Linked DNA regions of Undibacterium parvum. The main gene of each other region encodes a partner of the protein of the gene in region 3 in a complex. Links are inferred from orthologs where the notes say so. Each region holds a gene or a part of one and is shown on either strand. Other genes may lie near its edges.

Region 1 (7,778 bases), 2.1 Mb from region 3 along the record:
GGCGTGATGGCGATGTCAGGGATGTTGTGCATATTTAGGGTTGGCAGCGCTTGCCTAGTTCTTTGAGTAGCGCAGTGCCTTCAATGTAAAAATCCGGCACCATTTGCATGACGGCGATAGCCTTTGCTTCGTCGTAGGTATGACTGGTAATGCTGCGCGCATGACGGTAATCTTTCCATCTATCCCAGCCGCTGCGCAATAAACCTTGTTCGCTGCCGGTTCTGATTAAATCGGGAAAGGCCAGTTCGTCGATTTCCACCGGGTTGGGTGAGGCTAACTCCAGATAGCGCTTAAGCATTTTGTGGCTTAACTCGTAGCAGAATTCAAAACGCTGGATGCTGGCGTCGCGGTACAGCGAGTTGCCGGTATCTAGTGCATAGGCTTGCAGTGCTTCGCTCAGGCGTTGCAAGGCGTTTTCTAGTGAGCTTAGATCGAGTTGAATTGCCATAGTGCCTCCGCTGGTGTTCTTCATTTAAGTCAACAATCTAAAAACAGTACCGGCCTGTCGCGCAATACCCATGCGCCTTTCAGGCCAGCATGGCTGGAAACCCGCATGGGCTATGCGCGCTGGGCCTGCCTGTTTTTAAATTTTACATCCAATAAAAAAGCCCGACCAAGTGGCAGGGCTTTTTGTGATTTGGATTTGGATCAGGTATCAATATTCCCAGCACGCAAAGCATTCGATTCTATGAATGCTCTACGCGGTTCTACATCATCGCCCATCAGCGTGGTGAAGATCTGATCGGCGGCGATCGCGTCGTCGATCTGTACCTTCAATAAGCGGCGGACGGTTGGGTCCATCGTGGTTTCCCACAGTTGGCTTGGGTTCATCTCGCCCAGTCCTTTGTAGCGTTGCTTGCTGACGCCGCGTTCGGCTTCGTCGCGCAGCCATAGCATGGCGTGGTGGAAGTCGGCTACGGCGCTTTCTTTGGCGCGCTCACCTTCGCCACGGCGTATGAAGGCACCTTCGCCTAACAGGCCTTTAAAGGTCAGGGCGGCGTTGGCCAGTACGCGGTAGTCGGCGCTCTCGCTAAAGTCGTAGTCGATGCTGCTCACTTTGACGTTACCGTGGAACATGCGTTCTATGCGCAGGCTGAAGGTGCCGGTGACGTCATCGGTGCGTACGATGGCTTTTACCGCGGTGTCGTTGATGGTGTCTGTCAGTGCCTGGGCCGAGATGGCGGCGTTCTCTGCCGTATCGAGTTGCAGCGTCACGCCAGTCATGATGGCGGTGAGGGCAGCGCGGTCGATCACGCGGGTGAGGCGCATCATGACGGCGTTGGCCAGATTGTATTGGCGTACCAATTCTGCCAGCGGCTCGCCGGTGATAGGCTCTGCGCCTGTGCTTGGGGTCAGGGCGGCACCGGTTAAGGCCACGGTCATCATGTAGCTGGCTTCTTCGGCATCATCTTTAAGGTAGCGCTCGTCGCGGCCAGCCTTGACTTTATACAGTGGCGGTTGGGCGATGTAGATGTGGCCGCGCTCTACCAGTTGCGGCATCTGGCGGTAGAACAGGGTCAGCAGCAGGGTACGGATGTGGGCACCATCGACGTCGGCATCGGTCATGATGATGATGCGGTGGTAGCGCAGTTTTTCGACGTTAAATTCGTCCGGGCCGATCGAGGTGCCGAGCGTGGCGATCAGGGTGGTGATCTGTTCGCTGGATAACATTTTTTCGAAACGGGCTTTTTCTACGTTCAGCACTTTACCGCGCAGTGGCAGAATCGCCTGGAACTTACGGTCACGCCCTTGCTTAGCCGATCCACCCGCAGAATCACCCTCGACGATATACAGTTCGCACAGGGCCGGGTCTTTTTCCTGGCAATCGGCCAGTTTGGCAGATAAACCTAAACCGTCCATGATGCCTTTGCGGCGTGTCAGTTCGCGCGCTTTGCGGGCGGCTTCACGGGCGCGCGAGGCTTCGACGATTTTGCCGCAGATGATTTTGGCGTCGTTCGGGCGTTCTTGCAAATAATCGGACAGGGTCTTGGCAACGATCTCTTCTACCGGGCCGCGTACCTCGCTTGATACCAGCTTGTCTTTGGTTTGCGAGCTAAATTTTGGCTCTGGTACTTTAACCGACAAGACGCAGGTCAGACCTTCGCGCATATCGTCGCCGGTGACTTCTACCTTGGCTTTTTTGGCGTAGTCGTGTTCTTCTATGTACTTGTTGATGACGCGTGTCATCGCTGCGCGCAGGCCGGTGAGATGGCTACCGCCGTCGCGTTGCGGGATGTTATTCGTGAAGCATAAAACTTGTTCGTTGTAGGCGTCGTTCCATTGCATCGAGACGTCGACGCTGATGTTGGTGCCCTGGTCGGACAGGCGCTCGCCAGTTGCCTGGAAAATCGTCGGGTGCAAGACGCTCTTGGTTTTGTTGATGTATTCAACGAAGCCGCGGGTGCCGCCTTCGAACGCGAACATTTCTTCTTTGCCAGTGCGATGGTCGCTGAGTTTGATGCGTACGCCGTTGTTGAGGAAAGACAATTCGCGGATACGCTTGGCCAGGATTTCGTAATGGAATTCTACGTGTGTGAAGATTTCTTCATCGGCCCAGAAATGCACTTCGGTACCGCGCTTTTCGGTGTCGCCTATCACTTTGATCGGTGAGCAGACCACGCCGTTGATGGTTTCTATCTCGCGGTTTTGCGGTACACCACGGACGAATTCCATGGCGTATTTTTTACCGTCGCGGCGGATGGTGAGCTTGAGTAATTTAGACAAGCCATTCACGCAAGAAACACCGACGCCGTGCAAACCGCCCGATACTTTGTAGGAGTTTTGATCGAACTTACCACCGGCATGCAGCTCGGTCATAACGATCTCGGCCGCGCTACGCTTAGGCTCGTGCTTGTCGTCAAACTTGATGCCGGTAGGAATACCGCGGCCGTTATCGGTAATCGAGATCGAGTTGTCGCTGTGGATAGTGACGTTGATCTCGGTACAGTGGCCAGCTAAGGATTCATCGATGGAGTTATCCAGCACTTCAAATACCAGATGATGCAGACCGGTGCCGTCCGACGTATCACCGATATACATGCCGGGGCGCTTACGCACGGCTTCCAGGCCTTCCAGAATCTGGATGGAGGATGCGCCATAACCTGCCGATGTGGCGGATTCTGATGCTGGAGTATTGTCTTGGGTGTTCTCGGACATGGCTACCTTCTGAATTAATGTGTTACTTGTTCAAGGTTGTTTATTACTCCCTCTCCCGCGTGCGGGAAAGGGTTGGGGTGAGGGTGGCTGATAGACTGCATTATTTAAAAAATCCGAAACGGAATTCTTGTGGAAATCTGCTCGCGGAATTTTCGGATGCCCGGTTTTATCGACCGCCCTCACCCCTGCCCACTTGCGGAAACTGCGCCGCACGCGGGAGAGGGTTCTTGTTCTTTGCTACTAGATCCGCATTGGCATCACGACGTATTTGAAGTCGGTGTTTTCTGGGATGGTCAGCAAAGCCGATGAGTTGGAATCGCCAAGGGCGATGTTGATCTGATCGACCTTGAGATTGTTCAATACATCGAGCAAGTAGGTGACGTTAAAACCGATATCGACGCTGTCTCCTCCGTAATCGATTTCAATCTCTTCGACCGCTTCTTCCTGATCGGCATTGGTAGACAAGATTTGCATCAGACCCGGGGTGATCACGCAACGCACGCCTTTAAACTTATCACTGGTCATGATGGCAACGCGTTGCAAGGAGCGCAGCAGTTGTTCGCGACCTAGCGTGAAGTTGTTCTTGTAGCCTTTAGGGATGACGCGGTTGAAGTCAGGGAACTTGCCTTCGACCAGCTTAGAGATTAACTCGATATCGGCAAAAGTCAGTTTGACCTGATTGTTGGCGATGTCTAGTTGTACCGGCTCGTCTTTGTCTTCTAGCAGGCGCTGCAATTCGATAATCGTCTTGCGCGGGATGATGACTTCTTGACGCGCAAACTCTTGCTCGACTTCTACCTGGCAATACGCCAGACGGTGACCGTCGGTGGCAACCGCAATCACGTTCTTGCCATCGACGACTAATAATAAGCCATTGAGGTAGTAACGGATGTCTTGCTGCGCCATCGAGAAATGCACCATGTTAAACAGGTGCTTGAGGGCTTTTTGCGGCAGGCTGACGCTGGCGTTGTAAGTCTCGGCTTGCGCTACTGTAGGGAATTCTTCAGCCGCCAGGGTTTGCAAAGAAAAACGCGATTTGCCCGATTGCACGGTCATTTTCTTGTTTTCTAGCTTGATGGAGACGTCATTATCATCCGGCAAGGCGCGCAAAATATCGAGCAATTTACGGGCTGCAACGGTGGTCGCCGTGACTTCGCCGCCCGAACCGATTTCGGCATGCGTGGTGATCTGAACTTCGATGTCAGTCGACAGGAAGGAGACCTTTTCACCATCTTTGCGTATGAGGATATTGGCCAGAATCGGCAAAGTGTGCCGACGCTCGACAATACCACTCACGATTTGCAAAGGTCGGAGTAAAGTATCTCGGTGGGTTTTTACCAATTGCATTTGTATATCCTCGCTTAATTTGTGGTTGATAAAGGATGGTTCATTACTTGATTACTTGTATTGCCGAGCTTATATTGCCGAGCTTATTGCTAGCGGCAAGCAGGCTGATCTCTGCTTGCGCTTACCTCAAACTTAGCCCTTCAGAGTCTGCTCTAAAACGTGCAGCTCATGATTGCATTCCGGGCTTTTACCGCGATCTGCTGTGATCTTGCGTACCGCATGCAAGACGGTGGTGTGATCGCGCCCACCAAATAATTCGCCGATCTCTGGCAAACTTTTTTGTGTCAATTCTTTTGCCAGATACATGGCGATCTGACGCGGTCTGGCGATATTCGCCGGACGACGTTTGGAGTACATATCCGCCACTTTGATGTGGAAAAAATCTGCCACAGTTTTTTGTATATTTTCAACTGAGATCTGGCGGTTTTGTACCGACAATAAATCCTTCAGCGCTTCTTTGGTGACGTCGATCGTGATCTCTTTACCGTGGAAGCGCGAGTAAGCCAAAATCTTGCGCAAAGCGCCTTCCAGTTCGCGTACGTTGGAGCGCAAATGCTTGGCCACGAAGAAGGCCACGTCATCAGAAAAATGCACGCCTTCGCTGGTGGCTTTTTTGAGCAAAATGGCGACCCGCATTTCGAGCTCTGGCGGTTCGATGGCGACCGTCAGGCCAGAATCAAAACGCGAGATCAAGCGGTCATCCATGCCGGTGATTTCTTTTGGATAGGTATCACTGGTGATGATGATTTGTTTCTTGGCGGCGATTAAGGCTTCAAACGCGTAGAAGAATTCTTCTTGGGTGCGACTTTTGCCACCAAAGAATTGAATATCATCGATCAGCAATAAATCTAGCGAATGGTAATAACGTTTGAACTCATCAAAACCCTTGCGCTGGTAAGCCGTAACGACGTCGCGCACGTACTGCTCGGCGTGGATGTAGCGAATTTTAGCGTTCGGGTTATCCACCAAAATTTGGTTGCCGATGGCGTGGATCAAATGCGTTTTACCCAGACCAACGCCGCCATATAAGAACAGCGGGTTGTACGAGACACCAGGATTATTTGCTACTTGTATCGCAGCGGCACGCGCCAGTTGATTGGCCTTACCAGTGACGAAGCTATCGAAGGTCAAATCCGAGTTGATACGGCTTTGCTCGCGCCGTGGTGATGGCTGCGGCGTTGGCTCCGGGTATTGCGGCATTTCGGCGTGGCTAGGCCGGTCGCCATCCTGGCTGTGTTGCTGCGCGATATTGGCCGCACTAGGCATGCTGCTAGACGCCGGTACGCTAGGCACAGGTTTTTTATTAATGCGCGGGTCGATAATAAACTGCACTTCTATCGTATCGTCCCAATACTGCACGGCTAATTCTGTGATGCGGCTGGCGAATTGCGTCTTTACCCAATCTAACTTAAAGCGATTCGGCGCGCCAATACGCAAGCGACCGTTTTCGTAATCAACGGGGGCTAAAGGCTTGATCCAAGCGCTGTATTGTTGCGGCGTGAGCTCCTGCTCTAGTTGAGAAGAACAGGCTTGCCAAAAATTATCCATGAATACTCGTTATAAAATGCTTGCGTATGAACAGAAAACTTCGTTCGTCTTACTTTTTGGACTTGCCAGTATGTTGCTAAATACCGTAGAAGTATCAATCCGGCACAATTGCAAAAAGAACAAAATAAAGCTGACACACTAATCCGCTATTCTACCCTTGCCAGCCAGAGTTATCCACAGCTTGGAGGGAAATTTCTTAATTATTAAAAGCGCAAGCCTGATTAAATTTGCGTCAAATGGATTGACATGACCTAGCAAAGTGGTGAATAATTATGGGTTCCCTACCCCTATTTTATTGGATGTGGCATTTGTTGTTTTTAATGAAACAGCCGGTGAAGCAGTCATGAGCAGCGGTTTTGGGGCAGTAATGGTGTGAATAGAGTGTGAGAAAGTGTAAATTAAGTGTAAGTTTTATCGACGCGCTTCACGCTATTACCCGTAATTCCGATTTATTATTTGCTTAAAATAGCGAGATCAACATGAAACGTACTTATCAACCTTCCGTAGTTCGCCGTAAGCGCACTCACGGTTTCCGCGCACGTATGGCAACCCGCGGCGGCCGCGCTGTTCTGAATGCACGTCGCGCCAAGGGCCGTAAACGCCTGGCAGCTTGATCTGTTCTGGCTATGGCCATAGCAGCTTAGGCTGAATGTGGCGATAGCTAGATTATTGAGATGATCAATGCAATCGACATGACCAACGCCAGCGGAGATTTTGCGCGCGTTAGGCGTATCGTTAAAACGGATGAGTTTTCATCCGTTTTTCGTTTGCGCCCCGTACAAAGAACGGCACATTTCGTTTTGTATGCCCGTCCGACTGCCTTGGAGCACGCCCGCTTGGGTGTGGTTGCGGCAAAGCGATTTGCCCCGCGCGCAGCAACGCGCAATGCAATCAAACGTGTGACACGCGAAGTGTTTCGACAATCGACATTAATTAATGTCGATTGCATAGTGCGTTTGTCTAAACCGGTCAATAGCAAGGCAGGTCCTGCCACTACCGCCCAACTTAAACGTGAGTTGAGGGTGGAAATCCTGCGTCTGTTTGCTTCACAAAAAATTCCGGTCGAACCCGCATCATGAAATCCTTGCTGCTACTGTTACTACGCGGATATAAACTAATGATCAGCCCTATGTTAGGGCAGCGCTGCCGTTTTTATCCTAGTTGTTCCGAGTATGCGGCAGAAGCCATCCGCGAATATGGTGCTTGCCAAGGTAGTTTGATGGCAGGAAAGCGCCTGTGTAAATGCCATCCGTGGCATCCCGGCGGCGTGGATAATGTTCCACCCAAGGCTGAAAAACAAACATCTGCCCCCACATCTGTTGCGGGTCATTCTTCTAAACTCTCCTAATCTTCGTCAAATACACAAATGGATATCAAACGTACCGTGCTGTGGGTTGTTTTTTCGATGTCGCTGTTGATCCTCTGGGACAACTGGATGCGCCATAGCGGCAAGCAATCTATGTTTTTCCCTACACCAACTGCGCAACAGAGCAAGAATACGGCTGCATCGGCCAGCGCAACTGCCAATGCACCCAAGGCTTTAGCTGACGCCACGGCTGCCAGTGGCACTGCTGTTGCCGCAGATACGCCAGCTATTAAGAGTGAAATCATTACCATCACCACGGATTTGATCAAGGCGGATATCGATACCATAGGCGGCGAAGTAAAACGCCTAGAGCTGCTTAAACACAAAGATAGCCATGACCACAGCAAAAACGTGGTGCTGT
Region 2 (7,785 bases), 3.1 Mb from region 3 along the record:
GGCGTAATTAAGCGTCGGACTTAGGCTTCGCTTCTTCGCGACGATTAAAACCTGCCACCATATCGAAACGGAACAAACGGCATTCCAGCGCACCGTTGAAAAATGGCGTTTTACGCGATTCTTTTAAACGCAAAAATTTAGGCAAACCCAAATCGGCGGTAAACAAGAACACGCTCCAGCCAGTAAAACGCTGCTTCAAGGTCGTGCTAAAAGAGCTGAAAAAATCACGCGCCAAGTCATCCGGTTCCAGACTGCCATCACCACGCACACCGATACGTTCGCCGTAAGGAGGATTGGTCAGCAAGATTCCCGGCGCGTCGGTCGGAGCCTTGATCTCTTGCGCCTCGATTTGTTTGAGTGGCACTTCAAATTTAATGCCGGCCTTGTTCAAATTATTCCGTGTCATGACGATGGCATCGCCGGAAATATCACTTCCGAAAATACTAGGCACTTCTGGAATATGCGTCAGCTTGACCTGATCTTTAATCGCTTGCCACTCTTCCTGGTCAAAACTACCAAATTTTTCGAACGCGAACTCTCTATGCAAGCCTGGAGGTATGCCTGCCAGCATTTGCGCCGCCTCGATCAGGATGGTGCCGGAACCGCACATAGGATCGAGCAAAGGGATGCCAGGCTTCCAGCCAGCAGTACGCAACAATCCAGCCGCCAGATTCTCGCGCAGCGGGGCGTCGCCAGTTTCCAAACGCCAGCCACGCTTGAACAGCGCCTCGCCAGAAGTATCCAGATACACCGTAAAATTACGCGCATCCAGAAAACCGACAATACGCATATCCGGCATTTTGGTATCAACCGATGGACGCTGGGTAAATTGATCGCGGAAGCGATCACAGATCGCATCTTTGATTTTCAAGGTCGCAAATTCGAGACTCTTGAGCGGGCATTTAATCCCGGTGACATCGACGCGTATCGTGTGGTGATAGCCGAACCAGTCTTCCCATGGCTGCTCCAGTGTCAGGTCATAAATATCATTCTCGTTGATGTAGCCTGAATGCGCCATGCGCAGCAGACAACGCGAGGCGATACGGGAATACAGATTAATGCGATAGGCGTCAGATAACTCGCCGGAACAATGCACACCGCCCGGCACTTGCGTATGCACGTGCAGGGTCTTGTTGATCTGGCCGATTTCATTGAGCTCTTCGGCCAATGCCGCTTCCAGGCCGCGTGGGCAAGGGCAAAAATAGGAATAACGTGTTTTCATGGGTGAACCTTTTATCCGTTGTGATTCAAATTAAACCTGCAGGCACCGTGCCTGTCAGGGTGTGACGAAACTGCTTATTACTCAACTTATTGCTCAACTTATTGCTCAATGATTATACTGATCCTACCAGCATGTTGGTGGCCGCTTACTTCTGAAAAGCCCGTTCTAAAAAATCTAGTCTATCCTGACCCCAGAAACTTTCACCCTGGTACACGAACCAGGGTACACCAAACACATTGGCGGCGATTGCCTCATTAGTGAATCTGTCGTAATCGGCTTGTACGCTGGCGGTCTCAGAAGATTTCAGCAATTGCTTGCCATCCAGTTCGCAATCAAAAGCCAAGCCAGCCAGAGTATCCGCATCGGCGATATTTTTTTGTTCAGCCCACACCGCACGCATGATGGCGCCACTCAGATTAAGCGCCGCCTCAGTACCATGCGCCAATTGTGCAGCGATAATCATTAGAGCCGCAGGATCAGCAGCCACAGGGAAAAAAGTCGGCTGCACATGCATGGGTAACGCCAAATATTCGCTCCAGCGCTGCATTTCTGTCAGGCGATAGGCCTGACGCTGGGGTGCTCGTTTAGCCAAAGGCAAGCCACCCGAAATGGCAAATACTTTCCCTAAATCGAAAGGCTTGATCTCTATCTTGACGCCCTGCTGTTTAGCCAGATCAAGGAAGCGTTGATGCCCCAAATAAGCCCAAGGTGATTGCGGTGCAAAATAGTATTCACAGACTTTACTCATGCTCAACTCCAGTTGCTGTTAGCTAAAAAGACAAAAATCCTTGGTTAATTTCTTTAAAATGGTTTTACCACCACCAAGATCACCGCAATCAACATCAAGACCACCGGCACTTCATTAAAATAGCGATACCAGACATGGCTGCGGGTGTTGCGTTGCCCTTCAAATTTTTTCAGGATACTGCCGCAGGCGTGGTGATAGCCTATCAGCAGCAAGACGATGGCTAACTTGGCGTGCATCCAGCCATTGCCGGGGCCGCGCCCTATGCCATAGCCCATCCACAGCCAGATACCCAGGCCCAGTGCTGGAACCGCCAAGATCGTCATAAAGCGATACAGTTTGCGCGCCATCAGCAGCAAGCGTTCGGAGGCATTGGCTTCAACTTCCTGCGCCAGGTTGACAAAAATTCTGGGCAGATAAAATAAGCCAGCGAACCAGGAGGCGATAAAGACGATGTGTAGAGCTTTGATCCAGAGCATGAGTTTTTTCCTAATTAATTATTCGCGTACTTCACCATGGTGAAGTGGGGACTACACGGGGCATGCCCCGTGCCTGCGTAAGGGTGTGGGCTTGCAAGGCAGCACATCGTTTGCATGGCACTTATTCACGTGCTTACTCACGCACTTCACCGTGGCCAAACACCACGTATTTTAATGATGTCAAACCTTCCAGTCCGACCGGTCCGCGCGCATGTAGCTTGTCGTTGGAAATTCCGATTTCGGCACCCAGGCCATATTCAAAGCCATCGGCAAAGCGGGTCGAAGCATTCACCATCACAGAGGCAGAATCAACCTCACGCAAGAAGCGCATCGCCAGGCTGTAATCCTCGGTAACGATAGACTCGGTATGCTTAGACGAATAGGTATTGATATGCGTAATCGCCTCATCCATATCTGCCACCACCTTAACCGCCAGGATAGGCGCCAGATATTCGGTGCTCCAGTCAGCTTCGGTGGCGCTGGCCAGATACGGATATCCAGCCAAGATCTGCGCTGCAGCGACATCGCAACGCAACTCCACTTGCTTGCCAGCGTACAGTTCGGCCAAGGCGGGTAACACTAGCGGCGCGATGCTGTGCGCCACTAACAAAGTTTCCATGGTATTGCAGGTGCCATAGCGGTGACATTTAGCATTAAAGGCAATCGCGATCGCTTTTTGCAGATCGGCTTTACCGTCGATATACACATGGCAAATGCCATCGAGATGCTTGATCATAGGTACCGTGGCTTCGCGCATCAGGCGCTCGATCAGACCTTTGCCGCCACGCGGCACGATCACGTCAACATACTGCGACATAGTGATTAACTCACCGACGGCCGCTCTATCAGTAGTAGCGACGACTTGCACCGCATCGGCTGGCAAACCAGCGCCAGCCAAGCCTTCTTTGACCAGCGTTGCCAGCGCCTGGTTGCAGTGCATCGCCTCGGAACCACCGCGCAGTATCGTTGCATTGCCGCTCTTGATACACAGACCGGCGGCATCCACCGTGACGTTTGGACGGGCTTCGTAAATAATGCCGATCACGCCCAGCGGTACCCGCATCTGGCCGACCTGTATGCCACTAGGCCGATACTTCATATTCGAAATCTCACCGATGGGATCGGCCAGACTAACGATTTGCTCCAGACCTTCGGCCATTTTGGCGATGCCCTGCTCGGACAAAGTGAGTCGGTCAAGCATGGCAGCATCCATACCGCCCGCTTTGGCGGCTGCCAGATCAAGCTCATTGGCGGCGCGCAAGGCGGGCGCTTCGCGCCGTATCGCCGCGGCGATCAGTTGCAGCGCTAGATTTTTGGTGGCGCTGTCGGCTTTCGCCATGGCACTAGAGGCCTTGCGGGCGCGCATGCCTAGCTCGTTCATGTAGTGCTTAATGTCTATCTTGATATCCATCTCGGCTTTCAATCTTATTTGTGTCTGGTCTAACAGGGGATGCCAGATAGATCCTTGCGCCATCAATATACTCCACCCTGTATATTTTAATCGCGCAATCAGGATGCCGGCAACCCATGCTGTTTTTGCCTATACTCCCCTATTTTCTCAAAATAGAAGGGGCGAGCGGAGCTAGCTTCAGGCAGATCCCGGAGCGCTGCGCGCTACCCGCAGACCCAATTGCAGTAAGGCATCCCAGGCATCGCCAGCGAAGGCCTTGGCGCGCAAACCCTTGACCATTTTATCGACTTGCGCCGCCTCTTGCAGTGCAGCCTGCAAGCTGGCCAGGCTAACGCGCCGTAAAGCGGGCTCCATCAATTTTTCGCGTGGGCCCCAGATCCTGAATTCTTTCAGCATCACACCTAAAGGTCGCCCCTGTGCCATTCCGGCCTTCAGTTTAAGTAAGGTACGCAGCTCTTCAGCCACTGCCCATAGCACCAGCGGCAGCGCCTCGCCCTCGCCCTTCAAGCCTTCCAGCATGCGCACCAGACGTGCCACATCACCGATCAGCATTGCCTCATTAAGTTTAAACACATCGTAGCGCGCCACATTGAGCACGGCATCGTGGATCACTTCGAAACTGAGCTTACCCGGTGCCTGCAACAGACCTAGTTTTTGGATTTCCTGATGCGCGGCAAGCAGATTACCCTCGACTCTATCGGCGATGAAATCGAGGCTTTGCCTATCGGCACTCTGCCCTTGGGCTGACAGGCGCTGCGAGATCCAGCCTGGCAATTGCGCCCGCTCCACCAGAGGGATGTCGATATACACGGCAGCTTGCTGCAAACTGGTCACCCACGCCGCCTTTTGGGTGGCCCAATCGAGCTTAGGCAGGGTGATCAGAGTCAGATTATCGGGAGAAAGTTTGGAGATATATTCCTGTATCGCGGCGCCACCATCTTTACCTGGTTTGCCAGTAGGAATGCGCAAGTCTATCAATTTTTTATCGCCAAACAGCGATTGCGACTGATTCGCCGCCAGCAAGGCCCCCCATTTAAAACTACGCTCTACGCTTAAGATGTCTCGCTCAAAAAATCCCTGAGTCTTGGCAACCTTTCGAATTTTATCGGCAGTTTCCAAGGCCAGCAAATGCTCATCACTGGTGATAACATACAAGGCAGACAGACCTTTAGAGAGATGAGCGTCAACCGCATCAAAGCGCAATTGCATGCTGTTATTCCATTTTCAGCACGGCGAGCCGGCGCATAATTTGCTGCACCAAGTCACTCTGCATGTCGCGATACAATAAAGCCTCTTCGGATTCTTTCGCCAACACCTGGGATTCATTAAAACTAATAGTACGTTTTAAACTGATCACGGTCGGCACTAAGACTTCCTTGCCAGAGGTATCGACCACTCGAAAGCGAAAATTATAGATCAGCTTATATTCGCGCGCGCGTCCCTGACTATTGTAGGAAAGTATGGCTTTTTCCCGAGTTTCGGCCAGCACTTGCAGCGCCACATCGGCACTTTTGGCGTCTGCCGCTATCGTGGTCTGGCCACTGGAACGAATATTTCTTTTCAATTCCGCGCCTAGCGGTGAGCTGAGCGGCATATCCACAAAAATACTAGTGAAGGGGAACACCACGGCGCCGCGCAAGGCGAAGCCGCAAGCGGACACGCTCAGCATCATGACGATGATGCTGAGCGCACTCAGCCATTTGCGCATAGGAGAAGTCAGGCTTTTCATCAGGCGACGATATTGACTAGTTTGCCTGGCACGATGATCACCTTTTTCGGTGGACCATCGAGGAATTTCTGTACGCTTTCAACCGCCAGCGCAGCTGCCTCTATCGTCCCCTTGTCTGCATCTTTGGCGACCTTGACGCTACCGCGCAACTTGCCATTGACTTGTATCATCAGCTCTATTTCATTCTGAACCAAAGCCGCCTCATCGACTTGCGGCCATGGCGCATCAATGATTTCGCCAAATTCTGCCGCCAGAGCTAGCTCGACCCAGAGCGCATGCGTGATATGCGGACACACCGGATACAGTGCACGCAACAGGATACTGAAGGACTCACGCAGCACTGCCGCATGCCCTTCACCTTCAGGCTTGAAGGCCTCTATTGCGTTGAGTAACTTCATCGCGCCGGAAACGACCGTATTGTATTGCAAACGCTCGTAATCGGCATCGATCTGTTTTAAAGTCAGATGCACTTCGCGGCGCAGGCTCTTGACGTCCGCGGCATAGGTATCGGGCGCGATACTAGCGCCAGCACCGCTGGCAACCGTTGCCGACAATTTCAAAGCAGTTGCCCACAGGCGACGCAGGTAACGCGCAGCACCTTCTACCCCACTATTATTCCAAGCTGCACTTTGATCCGGAGGGCCGGCAAACATGGTAAACAAACGTGCCGTATCAGCGCCGAATTGCTCGATAATATCCTTCGGTTCGACTACATTGTTCTTGGACTTCGACATCTTCTCTATGCCGCCCATTTGCACAGGCTGACCATCGCTTTTCAGGATGGCGGCAACCGGACGACTTTTCTCGTCGTACTGCACTTCGATTTCATTCGGGTAGAACCAGATCTTCTTGCCGCTAGCTTCTTCACGATAATAAGATTCGTTCAGCAGCATCCCTTGCGTGAATAAGTTCTTGAACGGCTCGGAGATTTTCACCAGACCCATGTCGCGCATAGCCTTAGTCCAGAAACGCGCATACAACAAATGCAAGACCGCATGCTCAACGCCACCGATGTACTGATCCATACCGGCATCACCCATCCAATAGTCGTTGCGTTCATCGACCATAGTCACCGCGTCCGGGCAGGTATAGCGCATAAAATACCAGCTGGAATCGACAAACGTATCCATGGTGTCGGTTTCGCGTTGCGCTGGTTTGCCACATTTTGGACATGGCACATTCAAAAATGCTGCATGGGTTTTTAATGGATTACCAGATCCATCAGGAATACATTCGGTCGGCAAAACGACCGGCAAGTCAGCGTAAGGCACTGGCACATCACCGCAAGATTCACAATGAATAATAGGGATAGGCGTGCCCCAGTAACGCTGGCGGGAAATACCCCAGTCACGCAGACGCCAGGTAGTTTTCTTTTCACCGATTTGCTTTTCTGCCAGATCGGCGGCCACCGCATCGACTGCAGCTTTGTATGCGAGACCATCATATTTACCAGAATTAACCGTAACACCGCGCTGTTTGTCGCCATAGGAATCAGCCCAGGCATCTGTAGTGAAAGCTTCGCCTTCAACTGCGACCACTTGTTTGATGGCGATCTGATATTTTTTAGCAAACGCAAAATCGCGCTCATCATGCGCCGGCACACCCATTACTGCGCCATCGCCATATGTCATCAAGACGTAATTGCCGACCCACACCTCGACCTGCTCACCAGTGAGCGGATGAATGACGAACAAGCCGGTAGGCATGCCTTCCTTTTCCTTGGTTGCCATCTCTGCTTCGGTAGTGCCGCCGGCTTTGCAGACTTCGATGAAAGCCGCCAACGCTGGATTATTTTGTGCAGCGACTGTCGCAATCGGATGCTCAGCTGCCACTGCGCAAAAAGTCACGCCCATAATGGTGTCTGGGCGCGTTGTGAACACATACATCTTGCCGTCTTGCAGCAGCGTGCCGGAAGCATCTGTAATCTGATGCGGGAAAGCAAAGCGTACCCCTTCGCTCTTACCTATCCAGTTACGCTGCATGGTGCGCACTTGATCGGGCCAGCCATCCAGATCGTCTATGCTATCAAGCAATTCATCGGCATATTGGGTAATGCCGAAGTAATAGCCAGGAATCTCGCGTTTCTCAACTAAAGCACCGGAGCGCCAGCCGCGACCATCGATCACCTGCTCGTTCGCCAACACAGTGTGATCAACCGGATCCCAATTGACGACCTGGGTTTTTTTATACGCAATGCCT
Region 3 (7,963 bases):
CAGTGGCTTTGAAACGAACGAGTTGATCGGTCAGGATCACCGTATTCTTAACTCGGGTCTGCATCCAGCTAGTTTTTTTTCGGACATGTGGAAAACTATCGCGCAGGGTGAAATCTGGCGTGGCGTGATTTGTAATCGCAGTAAGTTGGGGCTATTGTATTGGGTAGACTCTGCCATCGTGCCTATGAAAGATGCGCATGGCGTGGTGGTCAGTTATATCTCGATACGCATCGATATCACGGAGCGTAAAAAAGTTGAGCAAGAGATGCTGCACATGGCGACCCACGATGCTTTGACTGACTTAGCCAATCGCAGTCTATTGCGTGAACGTATGCAGGAGGCTCTGGACCTGGCCCGCGTTAAACAGAACATGACCGCAGTATTGTTTATCGACTTAGATCAGTTTAAGGCAATCAATGATTCTATCGGTCACGACGTCGGCGATCTTTTATTAATCGAAGTGGCGGATCGCCTGCGCTCCTGTGTGCGTGCCGATGATGTGTTGGCGCGCCAGGGCGGCGATGAATTCATCGTCTTTATGCCGAAAATTGAGGACCCTAGTAATGCCGCGACCTTGGCGAGCAAACTGCAATTAATTCTATCTACGCCTTTTAAGATAGGCGAACGTGAGCTCTACATTGGTTCTAGCATCGGTATCGCAGTGTCGCCGCAGGATGGGGGCGAGGTCGATGTTTTACTCAAAAATAGCGATACTGCGATGTACCAGGTGAAGGCGGCTGGGCGCAATCATTTTATGTTCTTCCATGCCGACATGAGTCGCTTAGCGGTTAGCCACTATGCCATGACGGCAGACTTGCGGCATGCCATAGCGCGTGATGAATTTTTCTTGAATTTCCAGCCCATCGTCGGGGTTCAGAGCGGCCAGATAGAATCTATGGAAGTTTTATTGCGCTGGCAGCATCCGGTCTTGGGCTTGGTCAGTCCGGTGGAGTTTATCCCGCTGGCGGAGAGTTCGGGCTTGATCGTGGCGATCGGTGAGTGGGTATTGCGCACTGCCTGTACCCAGCTACAAGAGTGGCGCTCGCTCGGTTACCGCTTGCCGCATTTAGCGATTAATCTCTCGGCGATACAGATACACCATAGCTCGATTTTGCAGACAGTCACGCGCATCCTGGCCGAGACCGGCCTGACTGCCAGCGCGCTAGAGTTGGAGATTACCGAGGGCAGTCTGATGAATAATACCGATGAGGTGGTCGCCACCTTGAGCGCATTGAGCCAACTTGGTGTGCAGATTTCTATCGACGATTTCGGAACCGGCTATTCGAGCTTGAGTTATTTGAAGCGCCTGCCTATCGATACCTTGAAGATAGATCGCTCGTTCGTCATGGATATTGGTGACGCTCAGGATGGTACTGCGATCGTTGCTGCCATCATCGCGATGGCGCGCAGTTTGAATCTGAAAGTGATCGCAGAAGGAGTAGAAAGCGCGCAACAACTGGCGTTCTTGCAAGCACAAGAGTGTGATCAATTTCAGGGCTATTTGTACAGTAAACCCTTGTCGGCCGCCGAGATGAGGCAGCGCTTGCTGAGAGCCTAAATGAGTCTGCGCAAGGACGAATTTAGATTTTAAATTGGCATAGGCTGAGGCGCATATTCCATGCGGCTTGCCAGCCTATCTGCCCGCAAACCCGCATGGGATATGCGCAAGCGGGCAGGTGCTTTAAATTTTTGCTAGTCATGGTGTCTATTTAGCTCGCTATACTAAGCCCTTCCCCCGCTCGCGGGAGAAGGGTTGGGATGAGGGTGGTTCAAATTGAGCACAATGTTTGATACTTCACAGTGCTAAGCGCATCAGTAATTTGAAAGCAAGTGTTGCTCAATCACCCTCACCCCGGCCCTCTCCCGCCAGCGGGCGAGGGAGTTCTCATCGTTGGCGGAACAGTTACCTGGCTTTTAATATAGAAAATAGAAATCAATAGTATGGAAAGTGCAGACACCAAATATTTTGAAATTAGCCCAGGCATTGCGATACACCTCAGTGAAATCGCTTTTAATGCGATACGGGCGCAGGGTCCAGGTGGGCAAAACGTGAATAAGGTCTCATGCGCGATTCATCTGCGTTTCGATATCGCCGCTTCTTCCTTGCCGCTGGAGTATCAACAGCGTTTGCTGGCTTGTTCGGACCAGCGTATTAGCAATGCCGGGGTGTTGGTGATCAAGGCTCAGAGTTCGCGCAGTCTGGAGAAAAACAAGGCCGAAGCTTTGCAGCGTCTGCGCGAGATTATCTTGCAAGCGAGCTTCGTCCCTGTGCTGCGTAAAGCCACTAAGCCGACCCGCGGTTCGCAGTTGCGCCGACTAGAAAGCAAGCTCAAACGTGGCGTCCACAAGGCCATGCGTGGACGAGTCAATGAGCACTAATGCAATCGCACATACGCCCCAGTCTTGTAGTATCCGACTGGAGCTATTGAAGTACGGCCATAGTCTTTAGACCCAGCGACAGCAATTTTTCCTAAGCCCTAATTGAGTAGTTTTGCCTAGAGTTGGAGAGAATATTTAGCGCTGGCTGCGTCATAAATTGATGCATATCAATAGCTAATTGGCTTGATTGTGGATCATGAACGAAACTTAAGCTAACTTAACTTAACTTAACTTAACTTAACACAAGGCAGTTGGCTAAATTACCGGCTATCCAATTCGCAAACGGCAAGGATGATGATGAAAAAAAAGCCCTATGCCCAGTCGCTCAGTGCTGGCGGCATTTACCCTAAGACCCAGCAATTTTTTGCCTGGCTGACGCGCCCCGTCCTGTTGCTTGCGCTGCTGCTGAGTATACCGGCTTTCTATTTACTGCTTGATGGTGAAAAAGACGCTAGCCGTTTGGCCGGGCATGTGTTGTATGCCAGTGCTGCCGTCTTGATCTTGCTAGACACGGTGTGGCAGTGGTTGCAGCATAGGAAGCAGCAGCGCCGCAGCGGTAAGCTGATGCTCGATGTCGCGATTATTCTCGGCTGCGCCCTGAGCGCCTTGCCCTCGCATTTTCAGTGGGGAATTATGGAGTGGATGCTGCGACTAGCTTTGTGCACGCTGATCCTGGTGCGCATTGCTACCCTGGTGTTGCGCCACATGAAACCGAGTTATTTGATTAAGCTGATCTTGCTGGCGCTGCTGATGTTGACTAGTGCCGGGGCTGGCTTCTACTGGTTGGAACCAACTGTCCTTAATTACGCCGACGGTGTCTGGTTAGCTTTCTCTACGGTGGCAACCGTAGGCTATGGCGACTTTGTGCCATCCACGCCAGCCTCAAAAATATTTGCCGTTTTTATTGTCTTGCTGGGCTACGCCATGTTCTCCATCGTGACGGCGAATATTGCCGCGCTGTTTGTCGGTGAAGAGGAAGCCAAGTTTGAGCGTGAATTGCATGGCGATATCCGCGCCCTCCATCAGGAAGTTGCCGCACTGAGGCGCGAACTGCGCGCCCAGGAAGCTCAGATTAAGACCGCAATGCAGACCAAATCCTCAATGGGCGATGACGCTTGAGCACGCATCTCAATTTATCGGGGTGTGTATTTTTGCGCGACAGATAAGGTAAAATTGCGGGATGTCATATCAAGTCCTCGCCCGCAAATACCGTCCCAAGAGCTTTGAAACGCTCGTGGGGCAAGAGCACGTGGTTCGTGCCTTATCCCACGCTCTGGAGCAGCAGCGGCTGCATCACGCCTATCTGTTCACAGGAACACGCGGGGTCGGCAAGACCACGCTGTCGCGCATTCTGGCCAAGGCTTTCAATTGCGAAACCGGCATTACGGCCCACCCTTGCGGTGTGTGCGGCGCCTGTACTGCGATTGATGCCGGGCGCTTCGTCGATTACATAGAGATGGATGCGGCCTCGAATCGCGGTGTCGATGAGATGGCGTCCTTGTTGGAACAAGCGATCTACGCCCCCTCGAATGCACGCTTTAAAGTGTATATGATCGATGAGGTTCATATGCTGACCAACCATGCCTTCAACTCGATGTTGAAGACACTGGAAGAGCCGCCCGAGCATGTGAAATTTATTCTGGCCACCACCGATCCGCAGAAAATCCCGGTCACGGTCTTGTCGCGCTGTTTGCAATTTAATCTCAAGCAGATGCCGCCCGGCCACATCGTTAGCCATCTGGATAATATCCTCGGTCAAGAACACATAGAATTTGAAGTGCCCGCCTTGCGTCTGCTGGCGCAGGGCGCGCATGGCTCTATGCGCGATGCCTTGTCGCTGACCGATCAGGCGATCGCCTACGCGGCCGGCAAGGTCACGCTGGACGCAGTGCAAAGCATGCTGGGCTCACTCGATCAATCGTATTTGCTACGCTTGCTCGATGCCCTGGCGCTGCAAGACGGCAAAGGCTTATTAGCGGTCGCCGACGAAATGGCGGCGCGCAGTCTGTCGTATAAGGCTGCCTTGCAAGATTTGGGTACTTTGCTGCACCAGATCGCGATTGCACAAATGGTGCCAGCGGCGATAGCCGAAGATCTGCCCGAACGTGCCGAGCTGATGCGTCTGGCGCAGCTGTTCGGTAAGGAAGAAATTCAACTGTATTATCAAATTGCGGTGCATGGTCGTAACGAGTTGGGCTTGGCGCCGGATGAATACGCCGGCTTTAGCATGAGCTTGCTGCGTATGCTGGCTTTCCGTCCGGCTGACGGCGCTGGCGATCAAGTGCAATCTGGCAGTGCACCGATGGCGCGTGCTCCGGCCGCCCGGGTTGCCAGTGCGCCGTTGGCGGTGACTCCGGTCAATTCGGTGCGTAGCAGTAGCGCTTTGCCATTGGCTTCGCCTGCGGTACCTGCAACTCCTGCATTTACAGCTCCAATTGCTCCGCACAATGCCGTCAGCGTGATGCCCTTGCCAGTCGCGGTATCAGCGCCAACCTCTACACCCGCATCCACGCCCGCATCCACGCCCGCATCTACAACAGCTCCGGCTGTTGCCGCCGTAGATGCGTCAGTCAAGCCCGCGCTTAGTCCTGCCATGGCAGCATTGGCTGCTGCCCGCGCCGGCAGTAATAAAGCCTTGGGCGGCAGTTCTGGCACACGTGCAGCGGCAGCAGTTGTTGAGCCGGTAGTGCCACCTGTGCTTGCCGTGGCTCCAGTGCCGGCCGCTATTGTGCCGCCAGCCGCCGTAGTCGCCGCACCTGCGGTCGCAGCTATGCCGGTAGTTGCGGCTATCGCTACGCCAGTCGCAGCAGTCTCAGCAGTCCAGGAAATCCAGTTTGAGCCAGCCGGTATGGATGATATGCCTCCGCCTTGGGATGACGATGTGATGTTTTCGTCCTCTCCAGCACCGGCTGCCAGACCATCCGCAAATCCTTCCATCGTGGCGCTGGTTGCGGTTCGTGCCCCTACGCCAGTTCCGGCTAGCACGTCTGTTGCAGCACGCGTAGATACTCCGGTGGTAGCTGTGGTTGTGAATGTGGCTGAGACCGAAGTCCCGCCTGCGATGACTGCCAGAGCGTTGATCGTGGTTCCAGTCACTGAATTGAACTGGGATGGCCATTGGCCGAATTTGGCAGCATCCTTACCGGTGCGCGCCGTTGCTCAGCAACTGGCGCAACAAAGTGAGTTGATTAAGTGCGAGATGAATGGCAATGCCGCGGTATTTCATTTGCGCGTGCCTTTGCCAACCTTATTGTCGTCGGGTAGCGTAGATAAACTAATCGCCGCCTTGTCTGAGCGTTTTGGGCGTGATGTGCGCATAGAGACGCAAATCGGTGCGGTAGAGCAAACCGCCAATGCGCAAGCGGTGGCGGAGCGCGCCGCACGTCAGGTGCAAGCAGAAAAATCGATACGCAGCGATACCTTCGTGCAGACTTTAATGAGAGAATTCGGCGCAACTATTGCCAGCGGCAGCGTTCGACCTATTTAAATTAAATCAGTTAAGTTAGTTAGTTAAATTAGTTTCAGGAGAAAATTATGATGAAGAACCAACTCGCAGGCTTGATGAAGCAAGCGCAAGCAATGCAAGACAATATGAAAAAAGCCCAGGACCAATTGGCTCTGGTTGAAGTTGAAGGACAATCCGGTGCTGGTCTGGTGAAGGTCGTCATGACGTGCAAAAATAACGTCAAACGCGTCACCATCGATCCATCCCTGTTTGGTGACGACAAAGATATGCTGGAAGACTTGGTGGCAGCGGCCTTCAATGATGCGGTACGCAAGGCAGAAGCCACCAGCGCCGAGAAAATGTCGGGACTGACTGCCGGCATGCCTATGCCTCCAGGCTTTAAAATGCCGTTTTAATTCATCTTGGGACTTACGTAAAAACGCCTTGACGTCGTTGTACTCGCCTCACAGTACTAAGGTACTCAAGTAAGTCTTCGGCGGTACGCCTGGCCGGAACAAGTTTGCGTCAGTCCTATATTTTTTGCTGCATGTGGTGCGCTTTCTGTCGATGCACCACAATATCTTTTTTTAAGATCTCCTCGTGAAATCCCTCAGCAGTCTTGAATTACTCAGCGAAGCCTTGCGTCGCTTGCCCGGAGTCGGGCCAAAATCTGCACAGCGTATGGCTTACCATTTGCTGCAGCATGATCGCGAAGGGGCCGCTATGATAGGGCGCGCCATGAACAATGCGGTAGAGAAGATCAAGAACTGCATTTCCTGTAATACCTTCACCGAAAATCAGCAATGCGAGACTTGCCTCGATACTGAGCGCGATGCGAGCAAACTGTGCGTGGTAGAGACGCCTACCGATCAATTGATGATAGAGCAGACCTTGACGTATAAGGGCCTGTACTTTGTTCTGATGGGACGTTTATCACCACTCGATGGGGTAGGGCCTAAAGATATCCATCTGGATAGACTGATTACCCGCGCCACCGATGGCGTGGTGAAAGAAGTCGTGTTGGCGACCAATTTTACCAATGAAGGCGAAGCCACCGCCCACTACATAGGTGAAACTTTAAAAGCGCGCGGCCTGGGCGTAACACGCTTAGCGCGCGGTGTGCCAGTCGGCGGTGAGTTGGAGTATGTCGATGCCGGTACGATCGCACGCGCCATGCTCGATAGGCGCGCAACTTAAATTTTCCAGGCTGCTTCTTTTACCATCTCTAACATCATTAGGAATGCGATTCTGATGACAAATCTGACTGCAAAAAACGCTGGACCCCTAGCCGGGATCAAGGTGCTGGAATTAGGTACCCTGATTGCCGGGCCGTTTTGCTCACGCATGCTGGGCGAATTTGGTGCTGAGGTGATCAAGGTCGAGTCGCCCGATGGCGGTGATCCGCTACGTCAATGGCGGGTCTTGAAAGACGGCACCTCCTTGTGGTGGAGCGTGCAGGCAAGAAATAAAAAATGCATCACTCTGAATATGAAGTCGCCCCAAGGGCAAGCGATCGCGCGCCAACTGGCGCTGGACGCTGACATCATCATCGAGAATTATCGTCCTGGCGTGCTGGAAAAATGGCAGCTAGGCTATGACGATCTGAAGGCGATTAATCCGGCTGCGATCATGGTGCGCTTGTCAGGCTATGGCCAGACTGGGCCTATGAAAGATATGCCTGGCTTTGGTGCGATTGCCGAATCCATGGGCGGCTTGCGTTATGTCTCCGGTCATCCGGATCGGCCGCCGGTGCGCGTCGGTATTTCTATCGGTGATTCGGTGGCTGCCATGCACGGCGTGATCGGTGCCATGATGGCCTTGCGCCACAGAGATGTGACAGGCGGGCGCTGGAATGGCAAGCCTAGCGCAGAGTGTGTTGCCGGGCAGGGCCAGATGGTCGACGTGGCTCTGTACGAGTCGGTGTTTAATTTAATGGAATCCCTGGTGCCTGAGTTTGATCACGCTGGCGTGGTGCGTGAGCGTACTGGTGGTGCTTTACCTGGCATCGTGCCCTCGAATACCTATACCACCGGCGACGGCGAGAATATTGTCATTGCCGGCAATGGTGATGCGATTTTTCACCGATTGATGCTGGCGATAGGGCGTGCGGATATGGCGAATGATCAACAGCTAGCACGG

The links.
Region 1: the proteins of EJN92_RS01435 (region 3) and dnaN are in contact, whole or in part, in a cryo-EM structure (PDB 8GIZ), measured with the Escherichia coli proteins. The link is inferred for Undibacterium parvum from one-to-one orthologs.
Region 2: the proteins of EJN92_RS01435 (region 3) and holA are in contact, whole or in part, in a cryo-EM structure (PDB 8GIZ), measured with the Escherichia coli proteins. The link is inferred for Undibacterium parvum from one-to-one orthologs.

Annotation. Positions count from the first base shown.
Region 1 is NZ_CP034464.1:2,385,372-2,393,149, forward strand. What follows is about bases 2,451-5,316. They hold dnaN (DNA polymerase III subunit beta), read right to left. Parts: upstream 4,504-5,316; coding sequence 3,397-4,503; downstream 2,451-3,396. Other genes in these bases: gyrB (DNA topoisomerase (ATP-hydrolyzing) subunit B), read right to left, coding at 2,451-3,156; dnaA (chromosomal replication initiator protein DnaA), read right to left, coding at 4,636-5,316. Also shown: EJN92_RS10380 (nucleotidyltransferase family protein), read right to left, coding at 1-32; EJN92_RS10385 (nucleotidyltransferase substrate binding protein), read right to left, coding at 35-448; more of gyrB, read right to left, coding at 649-2,450; more of dnaA, read right to left, coding at 5,317-6,051; rpmH (50S ribosomal protein L34), read left to right, coding at 6,531-6,665; EJN92_RS10410 (ribonuclease P protein component), read left to right, coding at 6,726-7,130; membrane protein insertion efficiency factor YidD, read left to right, coding at 7,127-7,399; membrane protein insertase YidC, read left to right, coding at 7,418-7,778. UniProt on the Escherichia coli protein: Confers DNA tethering and processivity to DNA polymerases and other proteins. Acts as a clamp, forming a ring around DNA (a reaction catalyzed by the clamp-loading complex) which diffuses in an ATP-independent manner freely and bidirectionally along dsDNA.
Region 2 is NZ_CP034464.1:3,381,804-3,389,588, reverse strand. What follows is about bases 3,051-5,923. They hold holA (DNA polymerase III subunit delta), read right to left. Parts: upstream 5,067-5,923; coding sequence 4,035-5,066; downstream 3,051-4,034. Other genes in these bases: leuS (leucine--tRNA ligase), read right to left, coding at 5,586-5,923; EJN92_RS14790 (LPS-assembly lipoprotein LptE), read right to left, coding at 5,071-5,586; EJN92_RS14800 (glutamate-5-semialdehyde dehydrogenase), read right to left, coding at 3,051-3,857. In the rest of the region: EJN92_RS14815 (THUMP domain-containing class I SAM-dependent RNA methyltransferase), read right to left, coding at 8-1,222; EJN92_RS14810 (2-hydroxychromene-2-carboxylate isomerase), read right to left, coding at 1,368-1,970; EJN92_RS14805 (CopD family protein), read right to left, coding at 2,024-2,446; more of EJN92_RS14800, read right to left, coding at 2,580-3,050; more of leuS, read right to left, coding at 5,924-7,785. UniProt on the Escherichia coli protein: Part of the beta sliding clamp loading complex, which hydrolyzes ATP to load the beta clamp onto primed DNA to form the DNA replication pre-initiation complex.
Region 3 is NZ_CP034464.1:319,745-327,707, reverse strand. What follows is about bases 3,162-6,212. They hold EJN92_RS01435 (DNA polymerase III subunit gamma/tau), read left to right. Parts: upstream 3,162-3,559; coding sequence 3,560-5,866; downstream 5,867-6,212. Other genes in these bases: EJN92_RS01430 (YbaB/EbfC family nucleoid-associated protein), read left to right, coding at 5,914-6,212; EJN92_RS21730 (potassium channel family protein), read left to right, coding at 3,162-3,498. Also shown: EJN92_RS01450 (EAL domain-containing protein), read left to right, coding at 1-1,558; alternative ribosome rescue aminoacyl-tRNA hydrolase ArfB, read left to right, coding at 1,942-2,379; more of EJN92_RS21730, read left to right, coding at 2,677-3,161; more of EJN92_RS01430, read left to right, coding at 6,213-6,240; recombination mediator RecR, read left to right, coding at 6,425-7,021; EJN92_RS01420 (CaiB/BaiF CoA transferase family protein), read left to right, coding at 7,076-7,963. UniProt on the Escherichia coli protein: Part of the beta sliding clamp loading complex, which hydrolyzes ATP to load the beta clamp onto primed DNA to form the DNA replication pre-initiation complex.